One region of the Pseudomonas sp. B21-028 genome, then DNA from elsewhere that is predicted to be linked to it. Evidence: predicted binding sites of a transcription regulator. Region 1 holds the regulator's gene; the other holds the start of a gene.

Region 1 (7,226 bases):
TGCCCTGGAGCATTTTGCCCAATGGCTTGATGACCACTTCTTCCTGGCCCACGAGCTGGTCGACAACGAAGCCGATCCGCTGGGTACCTACCGAAAGGATCACCACGTGGCCCTCGCCCTGCTCCACATGCGCCGCGGAGCTGACCAACCAGCGCTTGAGGTAGAACAATGGCAGTGCCTTGTCCCGCACGATCACCACTTCCTGGCCGTCCACCACGTTGGTACGCGACAGGTCGAGGTGGAAGATCTCGTTGACGTTGACCAGTGGGAAAGCGAACGCCTGGTTGCCCAGCATCACCATCAAGGTCGGCATGATCGCCAGGGTCAGCGGGACCTTGATGAGGATCTTCGAGCCCGAGCCCTTGACCGAGTGGATGTTGATCGAGCCGTTGAGCTGGGAAATCTTGGTTTTCACCACGTCCATGCCCACGCCACGACCCGACACGTCGGAAATCTCGGTTTTGGTCGAGAAGCCGGGAGCGAAGATCAGGTTGTAGCACTCGGTATCGCTCAGGCGGTCGGCAGCGTCCTTGTCCATCACACCGCGCTTGACGGCGATGGCACGCAACACTTCCGGGTCCATGCCTTTGCCGTCGTCGGAGATCGACAGCAGGATATGGTCGCCCTCCTGCTCGGCGGCCAGGATCACCTTGCCGCTACGGACCTTGCCCGCGGCTTCGCGTTCTTCCGGCGACTCGATGCCATGGTCGACCGCGTTGCGCACCAAGTGGACCAGCGGGTCGGCCAGGGCCTCGACGAGGTTCTTGTCGAGGTCGGTATCTTCACCCACCAGTTCCAGGTTGATTTCTTTCTTGAGCTGACGAGCCAGGTCACGTACCAGGCGCGGGAAGCGTCCGAAGACTTTCTTGATCGGCTGCATCCGGGTCTTCATGACCGCGGTCTGCAGATCGGCCGTGACCACGTCGAGGTTCGACACGGCCTTGGACATGGCTTCGTCCTGGCTGTTGAGGCCCAGGCGTACCAGACGGTTACGCACCAGCACCAGTTCGCCGACCATGTTCATGATCTCGTCCAGGCGCGCAGTGTCGACCCGAACGGTGGTTTCGGCTTCACTGGTCGGTTTTTCCGTCGGCGCAGATGACGCCGCCGCAGGTGTACGGGCAGGCGCAGGCGCAGCGGCCGCTGCAGCAGGCTTGGGTGCCGGGGCCGGTGTCTCGGCCTTGGGTTCCGGTGCCTTGGCGGCGGGTTTTGGCGCGGCCTTGGCGGCCGGTGCGGCAGCTGGCGCGACAGAGGCCGTGCCGACTTCGCTGAACTTGCCTTTGCCGTGCAGATCGTCGAGCAGCGATTCGAATTCCTGATCGGTGATCAGGTCGCTACCGGCCGCTGCGGCGGCAGGCTTGCCCGGAGCAGGCGTGGAGGCAATGGCCGACTCCAGGGCGTCAACGGCAAAAGTACCCTTGCCGTGCAGCTGATCGAGCAAGGCTTCGAATTCATCGTCGGTGATGTCGGAGCTGTCGCCCGCGGCTTTCGGCGCGGCAGGGGCTGGTGGCGGGACAACCGCATCGACGGCGAACTGGCCCTTGCCGTGCAGTTGATCGAGCAGTGACTCGAACTCCGCATCGGTGATTTCATCGCTGGCCGCGCCGGCATCGGCGGGCGCGGCAGCTACCGGAGCCTGGGCCTGGGCCTGAGCTTCGGCCTTGACGGCACTCAGGGAGTCCAGCAGCTGTTCGAATTCGTTATCGGTAATATCGCCCGATTCCTCGGCGACCGGCTCCTCGGCAACGGGTTCTTCAACCGTGGTCTCGACTGGAGCGGCTTCGTCAGCCGATTGCGGCTCGGCCAGGCGCGACAGCGCGGCGAGCAACTCAGGGGTGGCGGCGGTGATCGGCGAACGGTCACGCACCTCGTTGAACATGCTGTTGACCGCATCCAGCGCTTCGAGCACCACGTCCATCAATTCCGAATCCACGCGACGCTCACCCTTGCGCAGGATGTCGAACACGTTCTCGGCAATGTGGCAGCACTCCACCAGCTCGTTGAGCTGAAGGAAGCCGGCGCCTCCTTTTACAGTGTGGAAACCGCGAAAGATTGCATTGAGCAAATCCGCATCATCCGGTCGGCTTTCCAGCTCGACCAATTGCTCGGACAGTTGCTCTAGAATCTCGCCGGCCTCAACCAGGAAATCCTGAAGGATCTCTTCATCGGCGCCGAAGCTCATTAATGGGGTGCTCCTAAAACAGGGCTAAAATCCAAGGCTGGACAGCAAATCGTCCACATCGTCCTGACCGGACATAACGTCTTCTCTTTTATCGGCATGAATTTGCGGACCTTCACCCTGAGAGAGATGTTTTTGTGGATCTTTTTCAGCAAGTATCGCTTCACGGTCGTGTTCGATGCCCGCAAAGCGATCGACCTGGCTGGCCATCAACACCAGTTTGAGCAGATTGCTTTCGACTTCGGTGACCAATTGGGTGACGCGCTTGATCACCTGGCCGGTCAGGTCCTGATAGTCCTGGGCCAGCAGAATATCGTTGAGGTTGCTCGCGACAGAGCGGTTATCGGCGCTGCTGCGTGTCAGAAAACCGTCGACCCGACGCGCCAGGTCCCGGAACTCTTCCGCGCCGACTTCACGACGCATGAAACGGCCCCAGTCGACGCTCAAGGCCTGGGCTTCATCGCCAAGGCCATTGACCAGCGGCGTGGCACTTTCCACCAGGTCCATGGTGCGGTTGGCGGCAGCCTCGGTCAGCTTGACCACGTAGGACAGCCGCTCGGTCGCGTCAGTGATCTGCGAGACCTCTTCGGCCTGGGGCATGTTCGGATCGATCTGGAAGTTGACGATCGCGCTGTGCAACTCACGGGTGAGCTTGCCGACTTCCTGGTACAGGCCACGATCCCGGGTCTGATTGAGCTCGTGGATCATCTGGACAGCATCGCCGAAACGACCTTTTTCAAGGCTGTCGACCAGTTCGCGGGCATGTTTTTTCAGGGTCGATTCGAAATCGCCCATTGAAGCTTCATTATTCTCCATAGCTCCCCCGTGGCGCCGTTAACCGATGCGTTCGAAGATCTTTTCGATCTTTTCTTTCAACGCCTGGGCCGTGAAGGGTTTGACCACATAGCCGTTCACACCGGCTTGGGCCGCTTCGATGATCTGCTCGCGCTTGGCTTCGGCGGTGACCATCAGCACCGGCAGGTGCTTGAGTTTTTCATCGGCGCGCACATGGCGCAGCAAGTCGATACCGGTCATGCCAGGCATGTTCCAGTCAGTCACCAGAAAGTCGATGCTCCCGCTGTTGAGAACCGGGATGGCAGTGGTGCCATCGTCGGCCTCGACCGTGTTGGTGAACCCAAGGTCACGCAACAGGTTTTTTATGATCCGCCGCATCGTTGAAAAGTCATCAACGATGAGGATTTTCATGTTCTTGTCCAATTCGACCTCCAAGCAGTCTTAAACGCGTACAGCACCTGAACGCGCCATTTCAATCAATCCGGTACAGCATTCGACAACGGTGCGGGACGCAACGGATCGAGACTGCGCAACACGTGCCACGCAAACCCTGTCAGCAACCTCCCCGCACCGACTGTCAGCGCGCTCGCCACTCCCCCAAACGCCCCCGCAAACGGGCGGCGCACTGGCTGTGTAACTGACTGACCCGCGATTCGCTGACCCCCAGGACCTCACCGATTTCCTTGAGGTTCAGCTCTTCGTCGTAGTACAGCGCCAAGACCAGTCGCTCACGCTCCGGCAAATTGGCAATCGCATCGGCCAGCGCGCTCTGGAAACGTTCGTCTTCCAGGTCACGCGCAGGCTCCATGTGCGTACTCGCGCCATCCTCATGCAGCCCTTCATGATCGCCGTCCTGCAACAGGTCGTCGAAACTGAACAGACGGCTGCCCAAGGTATCGTTCAAAATCCCGTAATAATCATCGAGACTCAACTGGAGTTCGGCCGCAACTTCGTGATCTTTAGCGTCTCGTCCGGTTTTCGCTTCAATAGCGCGAATGGCGTCACTGACCATGCGGGTATTGCGGTGTACCGAACGGGGCGCCCAATCGCCCTTGCGGACTTCGTCGAGCATCGCGCCGCGAATGCGAATGCCGGCGTAGGTCTCGAAACTGGCGCCCTTGCTCGCGTCGTATTTGTTAGCCACTTCGAGCAGGCCAATCATGCCTGCCTGGATCAGGTCTTCGACCTGGACACTGGCCGGCAACCGCGCCAGCAAGTGATAGGCGATGCGCTTGACCAGGGGCGCGTATCGCTCGATCAACTCGTATTGGGCGTCCCGTGCCGATTTCTTGTAGAGGTGGTTGTAACCGCTGGCTGTCATAACACGGGCCCTGCTGTTTGTTGCACGAGACGCTCGACGAAAAATTCCAGGTGCCCGCGTGGGTTGGCCGGCAGTGGCCAGGTATCGACCTTCTGGGCGATTGCCTTGAACGCCAGCGCGCATTTGGAACGGGGAAAGGCTTCATAGACGGCACGTTGCTTCTGGACCGCCTTGCGTACGCTTTCGTCGTACGGCACGGCGCCAACGTACTGCAGGGCAACGTCCAGGAAGCGATCGGTGACCTTGGTCAACTTGGCGAACAGGTTGCGCCCTTCCTGCGGGCTCTGGGCCATGTTGGCCAGGACGCGGAAGCGGTTCATGCCGTAATCGCGGTTCAATAGCTTGATCAGGGCGTAGGCGTCGGTGATGGAGGTAGGCTCGTCGCAGACCACCAGCAGCACTTCCTGGGCGGCGCGCACGAAGCTGACGACCGAATCACCGATGCCCGCCGCCGTGTCGATCACCAGCACATCGAGGTTGTCGCCGATGTCGCTGAATGCCTGGATCAGGCCGGCGTGCTGGGCCGGGGTCAGATGAACCATGCTCTGGGTGCCGGAGGCGGCCGGCACGATGCGAATCCCGCCCGGCCCCTGCAACAACACGTCGCGCAGTTCGCAGCGGCCTTCGATCACGTCCGCCAGCGTGCGTTTGGGTGTGAGCCCCAGCAGCACGTCGACGTTTGCCAGGCCCAGGTCGGCGTCCAGCAGCATGACCCGTCGGCCAAGCTCTGCCAGAGCCAGGGACAAGTTCACTGACACGTTAGTCTTGCCGACGCCACCTTTGCCGCCGGTCACCGCGATCACCTGTACGGGATGCATGCTGCCCATGTTCGTTCTTTACCTGTCTTACTTAGACGGAGGCCACATTACTGGCTGCGCGTTCACATACGGAACATTGCCTGGCAGACCATCGATGTAGGTACAAAAAATATTCATGATTACCTCAGCCAACCTGCTTGGTCGGGCTGTGGTAGATATCAGCGAACATGTCAGCCATGGCTTCTTCGCTGGGTTCGTCCTGCATTTGCACACTCACGGCACGGCTGACCAGTTGGTGGCGACGCGGCAGATGCAAATCATCCGGGATCCGCGGCCCATCGGTCAGGTACGCCACCGGCAGATCGTGACCGATCGCCAGGCTCAATACCTCGCCCAGGCTTGCCGTTTCGTCCAGCTTGGTCAGGATGCAACCGGCCAATCCGCAGCGTTTGTAGCTGTGGTAGGCGGCGGTTAGAACCTGTTTCTGGCTGGTGGTTGCCAACACGAGATAATTTTTTGACTTGATGCCGCGCCCGGCCAGGCTTTCAAGCTGCATGCGCAGGGCCGGATCGCTGGCTTGCAGGCCCGCGGTATCGATCAGTACGACGCGCTTGCGCAGCAGGGGCTCCAGCGCCTGGGCCAGGGATTGGCCCGGATCCACATGGGTCACCGACACGTTGAGAATCCGGCCCAGGGTCTTGAGTTGCTCCTGGGCGCCGATACGGAAGCTGTCCATGCTGACCAGGGCAATGCTCTGGGCACCGTACTTGAGCACATAACGGGCGGCGAGCTTGGCCAGGGTGGTGGTCTTGCCCATGCCGGCCGGGCCGACCATGGCAATCACCCCGCCCTCTTCCAGCGGCTCGACTTCCGGCGTGGCGATCATCCGCGCCAGATGCGCCAGCAGCATGCGCCAGGCCTGGCGAGGCTCGTGAATATCATTGATCAGCGCCAGCAGGTCGCGGGCCAGCGGGCCGGACAGGCCAATGCGTTGCAGGCGGCGCCACAGGTTGGCCTGGGCCGGACGGCTGCCTTGCAGTTGGTTCCAGGCCAGCGAGCCGAGCTGGACTTCCATCAGTTCGCGCAAGCTGTTGAGTTCGAAACGCATCGAGTCCAGCGCACGCGGATCGACACCGGGAGCCGGTGCGGCAGGCGCCGGCGCCGGACGACGCGGCTCAACCGGGGTCGGCTCGATCAGCGGTTCGGCAGCGGTCAGTGGCAGGCCCGCGGTCAACGGCTGACCGGCAAACAATTGACGATTGGTGCCCGGCGCGGCCTCGCCTTCGCTGCTGCGCAGGCTCAACTCGGCCTGGGCGCTGGCGATGCGCGATTGGGTCTTGCGCAGCTCATCCTCAAGTTCCATGTTCGGAACCCGCGGGGCCAGCGCAGACAGCTTGTAGTCCAGAGCCGCCGTCAACTCGACACCACCGGCGATCCGGCGGTTGCCGATGATGGCTGCTTCGGCGCCCAGCTCGTCACGAACCAGTTTCATGGCCTGACGCATATCGGCGGCGAAAAAACGCTTCACTTGCATAACCCACTACCTCAGCCGTTGGGCCCTACTGTCGCAACAATGGTCACTTGCTTGTTGTCCGGTATTTCCTGGTACGCCAGCACATGCAGCCCCGGGACCGCGAGGCGACCGAATCGCGAGAGCATCGCACGAATCGGACCCGCCACCAGCAGGATCACCGGTTGGCCTTGCATCTCTTGCCGCTGGGCTGCCTCGATCAACGAACGTTGCAGCTTCTCGGCCATGCTTGGCTCCAGCAGAACACCCTCTTCCGAGCCTTGCCCTGCCTTCTGAAGACTATTGAGCAATATCTGTTCCAACCTTGGCTCCAGCGTGATCACAGGCAGCTCCGACTCAGTGCCTACAATGCTTTGGACGATTGCACGGGATACGCCGACCCGCACCGCGGCCACCATGGCGGCGGTATCTTGACTCTTGGAAGCGTTGTTGGCGATGGCTTCGGCAATACTGCGGATGTCGCGTACCGGCACCTGTTCGGCCAGCAGCGCCTGCAAGATCTTGAGCAACTGCGACAACGAAACCACGCCCGGCACCAGTTCTTCGGCCAGTTTCGGCGACCCCTTGGCCAGCACCTGCAGCAATTGCTGGACTTCTTCGTGGCCGATCAGTTCGCTGGAGTGTTTGTACAAAATCTGGTTC
Region 2 (7,226 bases), 3.1 Mb from region 1:
CAGCGACGAGGCCTGCAAGGCCTGGGACGAGTTGTAGTTGCTGGCCAGCCCGCTCACGGTATCGTTGAGGGTGGTGATGCCTTCCAGGCTGCTGAACTGTGCCAGTTGGGCAACGAACTCACCGTTGTCCTGTGGCGACAGCGGGTCCTGGTTTTTCAGCTGGGTAACGAGCAATTGCAGGAACGCATCCTTGCCCAGCTCCTTTTTACCGGTCGCAGCACCCGTCACCGAAGCCAGGCTATCGGAGGTGTTATTGGTCTTGACCGAGGAGTTGGCCAGAATCTCGTTGAGGCTCAAACCGCCGGTGGTATTGGTAACGCTCATGTGACTCGCCCCTTATCACTGACCCAGGGTCAGGACCTTCTGCATCATGGTTTTGGCGGTGTTCATCATTTCGGCGTTGGTCTGGAACGAACGACTGGCGGAAATCATGTCGGCCATTTCTTCGACGACGTTGACGTTCGGGTAATAGACGTAGCCCTTGGCGTCGGCAGCCGGATGGTTCGGTTCATAGCGCGCTTCGAGGTTGCTCTGGTCCTCGACGACGCCAAGCACCTGCACGCCCTGCCCGGCCGCATCCTGCTCCTGGAACAGCGAGTCGCTGCCGCCCGACTGGCCGCCCTGGAACATGGTGGCGAACACCGGGTGACGGGCCCGGTAGGTCTGGTCGATGCTCGACGAAACGGTCTCGGCGTTGGCGATGTTACTGGCGACAGTGTTCAGGCGAGTGGTCTGGGCACTCATGGCACTGCCGGCGATGTTGAATACGCTCGCAATCGACATGGCTTATTCTCCGCGCAGGGCCGAGATCAGCCCTTTGAATTTGCTGTTGAGCAGGGTGAAGCTGGCCTGGAAGTTCACGGAGTTCTCCGCGTAGTTGGACTGTTCCAGTTGAGCGTCCACGGTGTTCTGGTCGATCGAAGGTTGCATCGGCGTGCGATACATCAGCGACTCATCGCCGTTGCCCAGGCCTTCGGCCTCGATATGACGGTTGTTGGTCATGTTCAGGGCGAAGGAACCGTTCTTGGTTTTCTCGTTCTGCTCGGCGAGCACTTTGGAGAAGTCCAGATCCCGAGCCTTGTAGTTCGGGGTGTCGGCGTTGGCGATGTTGTTGGCCAGGACTTCGGCACGCTGGGCGCGGAAGCTCAGGGCCTGTTCGTGGATACCGAGCGCTTTATCGAAGCTGATGCTCATGTCGGAAACCTTTGGGTGACCAGAATGTACGTACATGGACATAGCAAGCGTCGTGCCACTTTCAAAAACCCCATAAACCGGGGCTTTGCGGGCATCGGCAAGGCGGCAATGCCAGAAAAGCGGCAACCGCTTTCCGCTTACCTGCCGCTTTTCTGCCGCTTTTTGAGTAGCACTGGCAATTACAGTGGGAGCGAGCTTTTGTGGGAGCCGAGCTTGCTCGCGATGAACGATGACGCGGTCGGGAGTTGAAACCGTGTTGCCTGCATCGCGAGCAAGCTCGGCTCCCACAAAAGCTCGGTCCACAGAGTGAGCAAGCACTAATCAGCAGGCATAAAAAAACGGGAGCCGGTAGGAGCTCCCGTTTTTTTGACGACCCGACCGCATCACTTCGCCTGGTAGATAATCCCCGGGCTGCACTGGACCATCTGGTAATGATCGGGCAAGCCGTTCAGCGCTTCGGACGCACCGAGGAACAGGTAACCGCCCGGCTTAAGGGTGCCGTGGATACGCAGCAGGATGTCCTTCTTCACTTCGGCGGAGAAGTAGATCAGTACGTTGCGGCAGAACACGATGTCGAACTTGCCCAGGCTGGCATAGCTGTCCAGCAGGTTGAACGAGCGGAATTCCACCCGGCTCTTGATCGGCGCCTTGACCACCCAGCGCCCCGGCCCTTTCGGATCGAAGTAGCGTTGCAGGCGATCAGGTGACAGGCCGCGGCCGATGGCCAGGCTGTCGTACTCACCGGTCTTGCAGTTGTTAAGCATGGTCCCGGACAGGTCCGTGGCGACGATCTGCACGCCGCCCTTCAACTGGCCGATGTTGGTCCGCTCGAACTCGTCGATGGACATCGACAACGAATAAGGTTCCTGGCCCGACGAACAGGCTGCCGACCAGATCCGCAGGCGCTGGCCCGGGCTGGCCTTGATGGCCGCCGGTAGCACCTTGTTCTTCAAGACTTCGAACGGATAGGTATCGCGAAACCACAGGGTTTCGTTGGTGGTCATGGCGTCCACCACCATTTCGCGCAAACCGCTGCGCGGCTGGGTCTGGATGCGCTGCACCAGCTCGCCCAACGATTTGAGGCCCTGTTGCTCCATCAATTTGTTGAGACGGCTCGACACCAGATATTGCTTGTTTTCACCAAGCAATATGCCACAGGCTTTTTCCAGGAAAACCCGGAACTGTTCGAAATCCAAATTACCCGTAGACAAGTTACCGCCTCTTTCCATTGTATTGATTTGCCGGGCACATAATGCGCCCGACCTTTATTCAGCTGCCTTGATCCGCTCGACCACCCGGGAAGCCAGGTCATCGGGGCGGAACTTGGCGAGAAAATCGTCGGCACCGACCTTCTTGACCATCGCCTGGTTGAAGACGCCCGACAGAGAGGTATGCAAAATGATGTGCAGCTTCTGCATACGCGGATCGCTGCGGACTTCCGACGTCAGGGTATACCCGTCCATCTCCGGCATCTCGATGTCGGAGATCATCATCAGGAACTCCTCTTCAGGTTTCTTGCCCTCGTCGACCAGCTTGCGCAGGTAGTCCAGCGCCTGCCGTCCATCGTTCAGCGCAATCACTTCGACGCCGATCGTCTGCAGGCAACGGGTCACCTGCTTGCGCGCCACCGACGAATCATCCACCGTCAGCACCCGCAGCGAAACCGCCTTGTGCTGGGTTTCGGCGTCCACCACACCGTGGGAGATGGTTTCCGTGGTCGGCGCCACTTCGGCGAGGATTTTCTCCACGTCGATGATTTCCACCAACTGGCCGTCGACCCGGGTCACCGCCGTCAGGTAGTGATCGCGGCCGGTGCCCTTGGGCGGTGGATGAATCTCCTCCCAGTTCATGTTGACGATGCGCTCCACCGAGCGCACCAGGAAACCCTGGGTCTTGGTGTTGTACTCGGTGATGATCACAAACGGATTGCTCTGATCCAGCAGCCGACCAGAACCGGTGGCCATCGCCAGATCGAGAATCGGGATGGTCGCTCCCCGGATGTTTGCCACACCGCACACGACGGGACTGGACTTGGGCATCAAGGTCAGCTTGGGGCATTGCAGCACCTCGCGGACCTTGAATACGTTGATCCCATATAACTGCTGGCCATCGAGACGGAACAACAACAGCTCCAGGCGATTCTGACCGACCAGCTGCGTGCGCTGGTTTACCGAATCCATCACTCCCGCCATGCCCTGACTCCTACCTAACGCTAATGTGTCCGACGCGCATTCATCACTAAACGGCACGGGGCTTGCTATTCAACCGGCATGAACACACAAACGACATTTTCTCGACGCCTGACCACTCATTGCCGCCTCTGGCTCGGTGTGCTGCTGGCTGCCTGCCTGTTCGCCTCGGGGGGACGCGCCCTTGCCGATGCTCCAGTTACCTTGCCTGATCTCCTTATCGGCGTCACTCAGGGCTTTCTTGAATTCACCGTAGAAGACTATCTGGCTTCCAGTCAAACCGAAGGTCGCTACGAAATCGAAGTCAACCAGATCGACCCGCGCTTACGCATGCCAATGTGCGACAAGGAATTGACTGCCTCCCTGGAAAGCCCCGCCAGGCCCCTGGGCCGGGTCACGGTAAAGGTCCGCTGCGACAGCACGGCGCCCTGGACAGTCTTCGTGCCGGCCCAGGTGCGCCTGTTTCGCGAAATCGTTACCACGACCCGCCCCTTGAAACGGGCCGGAATCGTCGAGCCCCAGGACGTGACGTTGCGTGAACGGGATGTCAGCCAGATCAACCAAGGGTTCCTGACCTCGGTCGATCAGGCCATCGGACAGAAACTTGTCCGACCAATGGTAGCCGACCAGGTCGTGACTCTCCTGCACCTGGAGCAGGCCGAAGTCGTCCGCAAAGGCGACCAGGTGGTGATCACCGCCCGCAGCGGCACGCTGGCCGTGCGCATGCCCGGCGAAGCCCTGTCCAATGGCGCCATGAACGAACAGATTCGGGTGAAAAACCTCAATTCCCAACGCGTCATCAAGGCGCAGGTGATGGCCCCAGGCCATGTGGAAGTGGCTATGTAGCGATCCGGTAGAGAGGGGTAGAAAGCTGGCGCTTGACCCTGCTGTTCCCTAGACTGTGCCTTACGCAAGGCAAGCGCAGACGTGCGCACGCTCATTGAACAAATGAGCCTAAAGTTTTTTTGGGGATGGCCGAAAACATGGCAAGCGTCCAAATACCCAGAGGTTTTTTACCATGGTCATCGATTTCAATCGTTTAAACAGCTCTTCACCATTGACAGGCACTACGCGCCCCAGCGCCAGCAAGGAAACCGAAAAATCCTCGCCGGCCGAGCAAGCCACCACTGTCAAGAACGGGGAGTCGGTACACCTCAGTGATGAGGCTCAGCAGTTGCAGAAGGTCACTGACAAGCTGCGCGATCAACCTGTCGTCGACAACGCCCGCGTGGCCGAGTTGAAAGCAGCTATCGCCGATGGCAGCTATAAAGTCGACAGCAACCGTGTAGCCAGCAAACTGCTCAACTTCGAAGCCCAGCGCTAGGCCGCCGCCTGCGCAGGCTTTTGGACGCTAAGACCCAAGGCCAGCCATGCACGACACTAATTTATTGCAACTGATCATCGACGACTTTGCTCCAGCGCAACAATTGCTGGAGCTGCTGCAGACCGAATCCCTGGCGCTGCACGGTCGTGACATGCCCTTGCTGGAAAATATCCTGGCACAGAAACAGGCATTGATCATTTTGCTCGATCAGCATGGCCGCAAACGCAGCGAGATTCTCGCCAGCCTCAACCTGCCCGCCAACAACGATGGCCTCGAGCAACTGGCCAGCCAGTCGACGCTCGGCGATCAATTGTTGTCCCAAAGCGCAGTGCTCAATGACCTGCTCGCCCAGTGCCAGGCGGCCAACGCCCGCAACGGCCAGTCGATCCAACTCCAGCAAGCCGCTACCGCCAACCAGCTACGCATCCTCAATGGCGGTGAGATCCCGACGCTTTACGATGCTCGCGGTTCGACCGCCAAGATGGTCAAGCACCGCCCGCTCAGCCAAGCATGAAACGAACCATGCCTGCGCTCTATCAACCCGCGATAGATGCTGGCAAAATGCTGGCTATTCGTAGTCGTATTTTGCCTGGAGATTGACCCACCGTGTTCAATGCCTCAAACGCGGATGATGCTCCGCAACCGCCCAAGGTCCTTACCACGCCCCTGGAAATCTCCGGCAACTTGCGGATGCTGCAAGATAGCCACGATCCGTTGATCATCACCTTCCACGAACGCACCCAGCGCTTCCAGAGCTATCTGGTCGACGTCGATCGCGAGAAGAACACCCTGGCCCTGGATGAAATGATCCCCCGCGACGGGGAGCGTTTCCTGCTCGCGGGCGAGCCGTTTCGGGTCGAGGGTTTCCATGATGGCGTACGCATCGCGTGGGAAGGCAAGGGTCCGCTGACAATCAATGAATCCAGCGAGGGTCGCTGCTATCGCGGCGCCTTGCCCGACGAAGTGGTTTATCACCAGCGTCGCAATGCCTTCCGCGCCGCCCTGAAGCTGGCGCAACTGGTGAACATCGAACTGGGCGGCGACAAGCTCAAGTCACCGGTGAACGGCAAACTGCTGGATATCTCCGCCACCGGCTGCAAGCTGCGCTTCGATGGCGACATCACCGAGCGCCTGCAATTGGGCCAGGTTTACGAGCGCTTCATCGCCGCCCTGCCCTTTGGCAACATGACGGCACCGGTCGAACTGCGTTACCTGCATTTCGAAGAACGCATCAACACCACCTTCGCTGGCGTGCGCTTCCACAATATCAGTGGCCTGGTGCAGCGGCAGGTCGAGCGTTTCGTTTATCAGTTGCAGCGCGAAGCGCGCCGCTTCGATAAAGACGATCTCTGATCTTAAGCGCCCAAGTATTGCTGCGCCTGGACTGACCTCATCGCGAGCAGGCTCGCTCCCACAGGGACTTGCGGCGTTACCGCACCCCATGTAGGAGCGAGCCTGCTTGCGATTGGGAGCACCGCGGCCCACTTACCTGACCTGAGGCTCCTCAGCCTCAGCCGTCTCTGCCACCGGCTCGACCTCCGGATTAGGCGCCACCTGCATCTGCTCCTGCACCACTTGCTCATCGACCCTCGGGTCGAGGCATGCCACCAGCGGCGAACTGGACATGCTGTCGGGCATCGCCACGTGATGCAGCGGTGCGTCATCGACCTGATGCAGGTTGGTCACCGCTTTCGGCCGTATGCGCCACACCAGTACCAGTGCGAAGAAGGTGAAGAAGGCGTACAGCATGTGGCTGCCGAACGACTTCATCAGCACCCCGGCCACCAACGGGCCAATACTCGCACCCACGCCGTAGGTCACCAGCAGCATCGCCGTCAGCGACACCCGGCGATCGGCTTCGACGTGGTCGTTGGAAAATGCCACCGCCAGCGGGTACAGGCAGAATTGCATCAGCGAACAGAAGAACCCCGCGACGAACAGGACTTCCAGTGGCACCGTCGACAGGATCGCCAGTGGCGCCGCGAAGACCGCCAGGCACAGGGCAAAGCAACGGATCAGCAGCGCCCGGTCGTAACGGTCGGACAGCCAGCCCAGCGGCCACTGCACCAGTAGACCGGCAAAGATGCAACTGCCCATGAACAGACCGACCTGTTCGGTCGACAGCCCTTGCTGGGAGGCATACAGCGGCGCCAGGCCATAGAACGAGCCGACGATCAGGCCGGAGCCCAGCACTGTGCTCAACGACTGCGGGACGCGCTTGATGAAGAACCGCGGCTCCATGGGCGCCGGACGCAACGGCGCCGGGTGGATCCGGCGGGTCAACGCCACCGGCACCAGGCACAGGGCAAAGCACAGCGCCACCAGCATTAGCAGTTCCAGCCCCAGGGCCGGGTGGATCACCAGGATCAATTGACCCAGCACCATCCCCAGGTACGAGGCGATCATGTAGCCGCTGAACACCACCCCGCGTTGCTTGGCATCGGCCTGCTCGTTGAGCCAGCTCTCGATGACCATGTACTGGCACATCATGCCGAGACCGACGATTATCCGCAGCACCA

What was found. Region 1 encodes FliA, which starts transcription of late flagellar genes. Its sites were predicted from a motif close to CTAAAGTTTNNNNNNNNNNNGCCGNTAA; they were not measured.
Region 2: a site for FliA is predicted at 4,338-4,365, ahead of flgM (flagellar biosynthesis anti-sigma factor FlgM). Genes of this name have one in related genera too.

The regions. Positions count from the first base shown of each region.
Region 1 covers NZ_CP087184.1:1,789,675-1,796,900, reverse strand. Annotated here, with positions in the region: gene LOY35_RS08175 (chemotaxis protein CheA) at 1-2,182, opposite strand, end outside; gene LOY35_RS08170 (protein phosphatase CheZ) at 2,207-2,995, opposite strand; gene LOY35_RS08165 (chemotaxis response regulator CheY) at 3,014-3,385, opposite strand; gene fliA (RNA polymerase sigma factor FliA) at 3,552-4,295, opposite strand; gene fleN (flagellar synthesis regulator FleN) at 4,292-5,122, opposite strand; gene flhF (flagellar biosynthesis protein FlhF) at 5,238-6,587, opposite strand; gene flhA (flagellar biosynthesis protein FlhA) at 6,599-7,226, opposite strand, start outside.
Region 2 covers NZ_CP087184.1:4,915,758-4,922,983, forward strand. Annotated here, with positions in the region: gene flgD (flagellar hook assembly protein FlgD) at 1-324, opposite strand, end outside; gene flgC (flagellar basal body rod protein FlgC) at 340-783, opposite strand; gene flgB (flagellar basal body rod protein FlgB) at 787-1,194, opposite strand; gene cheR (protein-glutamate O-methyltransferase CheR) at 1,578-2,405, opposite strand; gene LOY35_RS21160 (chemotaxis protein CheV) at 2,460-3,386, opposite strand; gene flgA (flagellar basal body P-ring formation chaperone FlgA) at 3,465-4,229, shown strand; gene flgM (flagellar biosynthesis anti-sigma factor FlgM) at 4,402-4,707, shown strand; gene LOY35_RS21175 (flagella synthesis protein FlgN) at 4,754-5,221, shown strand; gene LOY35_RS21180 (flagellar brake protein) at 5,314-6,060, shown strand; gene LOY35_RS21185 (MFS transporter) at 6,193-7,226, opposite strand, start outside.